Regions from separate parts of the Paenibacillus sp. 2003 genome, predicted to be linked through region 3. Evidence: riboswitches for the same ligand, from Rfam matches in the RefSeq annotation. Region 3 holds a riboswitch; each other region holds the start of a gene.

Region 1 (2,275 bases), on a different contig from region 3:
TGTCCTGACTTCGGATGATCCCTCCCGGATTCCAGCATTTTATCTAACAGGAATTACCGGTAATTCGTACTTGTCCAACAAAATCCTGGACCCTGTTTTGCTCTCCAAATTAGATGCCCAAATGCAATCTGGTTCCAGTTTCTTGCTCCAGAATGTACTGTACTCCAATGGAGAGGGCAAGTTCTCAGGTGGCAGCATATTCGATGGGAAAACAACTAAGTTTATTGGAGAACTGAGTCAAACGGATCTGGAAGGTTTATCGTGGATCAAGCCTAAAGAAAAAGGAGGCGTCTTGAAGACTTACAACAAAGAGGGATTTACTGTTGTATATGAAATGAAAAAGAAGAAAACAAAAATAATTCCCAAGGTTGTTGGCAATGATATTTCATTCCATGTAAAGACCGAATCCGAAGGCTGGTTAATGGAGGATTGGCGTGCTCCCGAACGAGAGGAAAAAGGGGCTTATCGCAGGGAACTGGAAAAAGAATTCTCAGATCTGGCGGAACAACAGATTCGTCAGGTGTTATACAAGCTACAGCATACTTACAAAGTTGATGTTGCGGATTTTCGGGACAGCTTGCGTATTAAAGAACCCAAAACATGGAAGAAAGTCAAAGATGATTGGGACAACATTTTTAGTACCGTGCCAATCACGTACGATGTGAAGATTACCATTACCAATCCGGGCTCTTCCACCGAATAGCGATGTGTTTTATCATTTATGATTTAAATGTTGACACATTCATGATAGATCGCTATATTAGTAAAAAATCATTTTCTTATCCAGAGAGGTGGAGGGACTGGCCCTTAGAAACCTCAGCAACAGATCTGAAGGATACTGTGCTAATTCCAGCGGGTGAAAGCCTGATAGATAGGAGCGTTTGTTTTTATTTGTCAGTAACGGCGCACTCTTTAGGCAGAGTGGGTCTTTTTTGTTTTTTCTGGATGAAGAAGTAGGGGAGCAACAGGTATGGAAAACAACAACGACAAAGGGCATTTTCAGCGGAAAATGCAGGCACGGCATGTGGTCATGCTCTCTCTCGGAGGAGTCATTGGAACGGGACTATTCCTCAGCTCAGGTTACACCATTCAGCAGGCGGGACCACTGGGAACCATTCTGTCCTATCTAATCGGAGCCATCGTTGTATATCTGGTGATGCTCTGTCTTGGTGAACTGTCTGTTCATATGCCAGAGACGGGAGCATTTCATAGTTATGCAACCAAATATATCGGACCGGCAACAGGCTACACGGTGGCTTGGTTATACTGGTTAACCTGGACTGTTGCGCTTGGCTCCGAATTCACAGCCGCTGGATTGCTGATGCAGCGCTGGTTCCCATCGGTGAACGTATGGATATGGAGTGCGCTCTTTGCACTGATGATCTTTCTGTTTAATGCATTAACGGTGAAATTATTTGCGGAATCCGAGTTCTGGTTCTCATCTGTAAAAGTAGTGACTATCGTAATCTTCATTATTATCGGTGGCGCAGCCATGTTTGGGTTCATTCCCATGGCGGATTCTGAACCGGCTCCATTTCTATCGAATATTACCGCATCCGGGTGGTTCCCTCATGGGGCTACAGCCATATTGATGACCATGCTTGCTGTAAACTTTGCCTTCTCAGGCACCGAGTTAATCGGCATTGCCGCCGGTGAGACGGAGAACCCGGAAAAGACGATACCGAAAGCTATTCATACAACGCTGTGGCGTTTGGTTATTTTCTTCATCGGAACGATTATTATCTTGTCGGCCTTGTTGCCCATGTCGGATGCCAGTGTACTGGAAAGTCCGTTTGTAGCGGTAATGGAGCGGGTGGGTGTACCCTATGCAGCAGACATTATGAACTTTGTTATTCTGACGGCGATTCTCTCTGCTGCCAATTCGGGCCTATATGCATCTTCACGGATGCTCTGGTCTCTGGCTGACAAAAAAACGATCTCTCCGTGGTTTGCCAAATTGACCAAAAGCGGGGTACCGCTGAATGCACTTCTGATTAGTATGGTGGGTGGTGCGTTGGCCTTGCTGTCCAGCATCATTGCGCCAGGTACCGTGTATATTACACTGGTTTCCATTTCAGGTCTGGCTGTCGTTGCGGTATGGATGAGTATCAGTGCCTCCCAATACATGTTCCGCAGACAATATATCCGGGAAGGACATGCCGTCAAAGATCTGGTCTACCGTACACCACTGTATCCGGTGGTACCAATTGTTTCATTTATATTATGCCTGGCTTCATGCATAGGTATTGCCTTTGACCCGACACAGCGAATTGCG
Region 2 (2,275 bases), on a different contig from region 3:
CTACTCCTTCTGCACCCGCCAACTTGGCGGATATTATCATTATGGGCGCAAAAAGAACAAATCAGCCGGTCGGCAGCGGAGCCTGGAGATCAGGGCTGCGTACACTATATAATCAAACGGAAGTCACGTCCCGCTGCCGGCATGCTGATGTCAATTCTCTATGCAGTTTGTCGGAATTCGGCTGCCAGTCAGGCCTCGGGTCGCCATCCATTTAATATGTCACCTCTCACATAAGGGTTTATAACACCTTGTTTAGTATACCGCTGGTACAAGGTGCTTTCAAGCGCAAAAATGTGTCTATTTCGCGCCCTGAGGCAGTGTATGACAACGGATGATGAACGGTTCCGATCTGGGAAGCAGACATCGAACTGCATCTTGACGTGAGGGCATTAATGTAATAAAGTAGACGGTGAACCATATTAAATTACAATCTAATACAGCGAAATCTTATCAAGAGTAGGTGGAGGGACTGGCCCGATGAAACCCGGCAACCGGCGGTATACCGCACGGTGCTAATTCTTGCAGCGACTAAGTGTCAAGTGGCACTGTTGTAACTGAGAGATGAGAGAGGCGCATATCTATTTTACATATGACCTTTCTCGAAATCCGAGGAAGGTCTTTGTCATATGCCCCGACTTCTCAGCAGTGATTTTCGCTAAGGAACTTGAGGTTGTTTGTAACGTTGAATGAAAGAGCAATTCAATGTTTTTACAAGCTCGAGGCAGTCTATAACTGTATTGATGTGAAGACATCAAGCCAAGGGTGGCTGCATCTATCTATGCACAAGGAGGAGTTAGACTTACTATGCCAATCAAAATACCCGATACTCTACCAGCAAAAGAAGTACTTGAAGGAGAGAATATCTTCGTCATGGATGAAACTTCTGCATATCAGCAGGATATTCGTCCACTCCGTATCGCTATATTAAACCTGATGCCCACAAAGGAAACGACCGAAACACAATTGCTTCGTCTGGTGGGAAACACGCCTATTCAGGTGGATGTCGTTCTCGTACATCCCAAATCCCATACGTCAAAGAATACGTCTCAAGAGTATTTGGATTTGTTCTATAAAACCTTCGATGAGATTGAGCACCGCCGTTTCGATGGAATGATTATTACGGGTGCCCCGGTGGAACAGATGGATTTCGAAGACGTGAACTATTGGAATGAAATCCAGGAGATCTTCGAATGGACCAAAACCAATGTGACTTCAACCCTCCACATATGTTGGGCTTCCCAGGCAGGTTTATACCATCATTTTGACGTACCCAAGGTTGCACTTGATGAAAAGTGTTTTGGCGTTTTCCCACATACCATTAATAAACCACATGTTCCGTTGTTGCGTGGATTCGATGAAGTATTCAACGTTCCACATTCCCGTCATACGGAAGTGAGACGCGAAGATATTGAAAAGAATGAGAATTTAGAGATTTTGGCTGAATCCGAGGAAGCGGGGATCTTCCTGGTTGCTACCAAAGACGGCAAACAGATTTTTGCCACAGGACATGCCGAGTATGACCCGTTCTCATTAAAGTGGGAGTATGACCGGGATGCAGCCAAAGGGTTGGATATCGCATTGCCTAGACATTATTATCCGAATGACGACCCTTCCCGTGTGCCACCGGCTACTTGGCGCGCTCATGCCAACTTATTATTCTCTAACTGGCTCAATTACTATGTGTATCAAGAAACACCTTACGATATTGGCCCGCAAATCTAATCGAGATTACAGGAGGATGCAGCAATGGAAGACAACAACAAGTTGAAAATCGAAAGCCGCTTAGCACAAATTGGGTCCATCAATGAACCGGTAACAGGCGCCATTAACTTTCCGATCTATCAATCCACTGCGTTTCGCCACCCGAAGCTTGGACAAAGCACGGGGTTTGATTATATCCGTACGACTAATCCAACCCGTAAAGTATTGGAAGAAGCCGCCGCAGCGCTGGAGTCCGGTGATGCAGGGTTTGCCTGTAGCTCGGGAATGGCCGCGCTGCAAACGATTTTTGCCATGTTTGGTCAAGGGGATCATCTGATTGTATCGCTGGATCTGTATGGTGGAACCTATCGTCTGCTGGAACGTATCCTGTCCCGTTTCGGCGTAACTGCAAGTTATGTGGACACGAATGACCTTGCAGCACTGGAGAAGGTTCGTCAGCCGAATACAAAAGCTGTATTTATTGAGACACCAACCAATCCACTGATGATGATCACAGATGTGGAAGCCGTTGCTTCCTGGGCGAAAAGTTACAACCTGTTGACCATTGTTGACA
Region 3 (2,275 bases):
GAATGGAATAAGAGCAACAATCAATATGATAAATGGGACCGAGCGCAAAATATTAACAATCAGGGATAGTATAGTGTAGACTGTCCGTGACTTCATTGAAGCAGATCGGGCTGTCATGAACAGCAGAACTCCGAGCGGTAAACCCAAGATAACGGTGAACAGGCCTGATACACCCAAAATCTGCAGTGTCTCTATGGAAGCTTTACCAACCTCTTCCCAACGAACTGTTGAAAAATCCATCTAACGAAGCACCTCCACATCAAGTCCCTCAGCGGTCAATTCGGATATCGTCCGATCAATCGCATTGGAATCACCTTCGAACCGAACGGTCAGTTGTCCATACGGAACCTGTTTGATCGTAGAGATCGTTCCTTGCAGGATGGCAAAATCCACACCCGTCTTACGAACCGTTCTGGACAAAATCGCTTCATATGTTTTGTTCCCCAGAAAGGATATCTTCACAAGTTTCGAAGCAACACCTGCCTGCAATTCAATGCCTGCATTCGCCAGAGCGGTCTCTTCCAGAGCCAGTCCAGCTTCATGGTCACGCATCATGAAGTCTCGTGTAATCGCATGCTGCGGCTTCAGGAACACCTCGGTTACAGGTCCCTGTTCCACAATACCACCTTGATGAATGACAGCCACCTTATCACAGATGTTCTGGATGACATGCATCTCATGTGTAATCAGCACAATCGTAAGGTTGTACTTTTCGTTAATGTCGAGCAATAACTTCAGGATTGAATTTGTCGTCTGTGGATCAAGTGCTGAAGTAGCCTCATCGCAGAGAAGTACATTCGGATCACTCGCAAGTGCTCTCGCAATCCCCACACGTTGTTTCTGTCCACCTGATAATTGAGCTGGATATTTGTTGCTATGGTTCTCCAGACCAACGAGATTAAGCATTTCCTTCACTTTCCGATCAATGGCATCCTTGGGTGTATTCACAAGCTTTAGTGGAAAAGCCACATTATCATATACCGTTGCCGAAGATAACAGATTAAAGTGTTGAAAAATCATCCCGATCTTGCGTCTCTGTTGCTGCAGTTCGGTTTTGCTCAGTTCAGTCAGGTTGATCCCATCAACCCATACTTCACCCTCCGTAGGCCGTTCCAGCAAATTAATGCAGCGAATCAATGTACTTTTGCCCGCTCCAGAATGGCCAATCACGCCGTAGATTTCGCCCTTTTGGATGCTCAAATTCAGCTCGGATAAAGCTGTTGTAGATTTTGCCCCTTTGCCGTACATTTTCGTTAAACCTTTTAATTCAATCAATCGCACTTGCCCCTTTCCAACCACCTACATGTATCTTTACCCGATCTAAAGGAAAACTCCCCTTAAAGTACAAAAAAAGAGCCCTTTGCAGATACAAAGAGGGCTCTTCACGTGAAAGAATATACCTTCTCATCTGCCAAAATCGTGTCTTGCACCATTTTGTAGGAATTAGCACCTAACATCTATAACGAATGATACATGTATCATGTCGTTACAAATCGGTTGCCGGGCTTCATCGGGCCTGTCCCTCCGCCGCTCTCGATAAGAAATATGTTGTTGTAGGATTTTATAAGTTCATGTAGTTTATGCTTTATAATGTGAACGTAACTTCCGAAATATCAATTATATCCGTGTAACATTCGATTGAAATTCAGTATATTCCAAGTATTCCGATTTGTCAAAGGGAATTATTTCTTTTCCATATTCTGTTGATATAACGATAAGAGGCTGTTAACGTTTCACAGACCATATCCACGCCCTGACGCATTTCCTGCACATGCTGATTCAAATCCTCCAATTTCACTTTACCTTGCAAGGTCTGGTGTAACTGCCACAGGTCATCATGCATTTCTGAGTTCATGTAGTGAATTTCCATATTACGTCGTTTGCGCAGCTTGCTCATCGGCTCACGATAAGAGTCCTTGATCTGTATTAATTGCAACGCAAGATCATGGTGCTCCCTCGCATAATCGAACTGCCTTAACACTGTAAAATAAGAAAAATGCGCTTTGGTATTTGAAGTATTCAACTGGAATATTTCATTTAATACCGTGCCCACTTTATCCAGGATGGCAAAGCAGCGGATAAAGCCATCTTTGTAGAAATACACATACCGTGCATACTCGGCTTTTTCAGTCGCCGTCATATCATCCGTTGAGCCTGCAACGACCTTATTGCGAAAATGAGCAGCAGCGAAACAGCTTTGCTCCAGTTCATCCAGTGAGGAGATGAGTCCCTGAGTCCACACATACAGTTTCCGATAGTCATGCGTGGGATCATG

Evidence for each region. Region 3 has a riboswitch for S-adenosylmethionine ahead of J2X75_RS21270 (methionine ABC transporter ATP-binding protein). Riboswitches for the same ligand answer to the same signal wherever they lie in the genome.
Region 1: linked by a shared signal. The riboswitch ahead of mmuP (S-methylmethionine permease) and the one ahead of J2X75_RS21270 (methionine ABC transporter ATP-binding protein) in region 3 are both predicted to bind S-adenosylmethionine.
Region 2: linked by a shared signal. The riboswitch ahead of metA (homoserine O-acetyltransferase MetA) and the one ahead of J2X75_RS21270 (methionine ABC transporter ATP-binding protein) in region 3 are both predicted to bind S-adenosylmethionine.

Annotation. Positions count from the first base shown of each region.
Region 1 covers NZ_JAVDTB010000009.1:39,188-41,462, forward strand. The annotation lists gene J2X75_RS25385 (Ger(x)C family spore germination protein) at 1-703, shown strand, start outside; SAM riboswitch class I at 777-878, shown strand; gene mmuP (S-methylmethionine permease) at 971-2,275, shown strand, end outside.
Region 2 covers NZ_JAVDTB010000001.1:271,596-273,870, forward strand. The annotation lists SAM riboswitch class I at 445-568, shown strand; gene metA (homoserine O-acetyltransferase MetA) at 805-1,722, shown strand; gene J2X75_RS01460 (PLP-dependent transferase) at 1,747-2,275, shown strand, end outside.
Region 3 covers NZ_JAVDTB010000005.1:262,905-265,179, forward strand. The annotation lists gene J2X75_RS21265 (methionine ABC transporter permease) at 1-240, opposite strand, end outside; gene J2X75_RS21270 (methionine ABC transporter ATP-binding protein) at 241-1,275, opposite strand; SAM riboswitch class I at 1,402-1,543, opposite strand; gene J2X75_RS21275 (Cthe_2314 family HEPN domain-containing protein) at 1,673-2,275, opposite strand, start outside.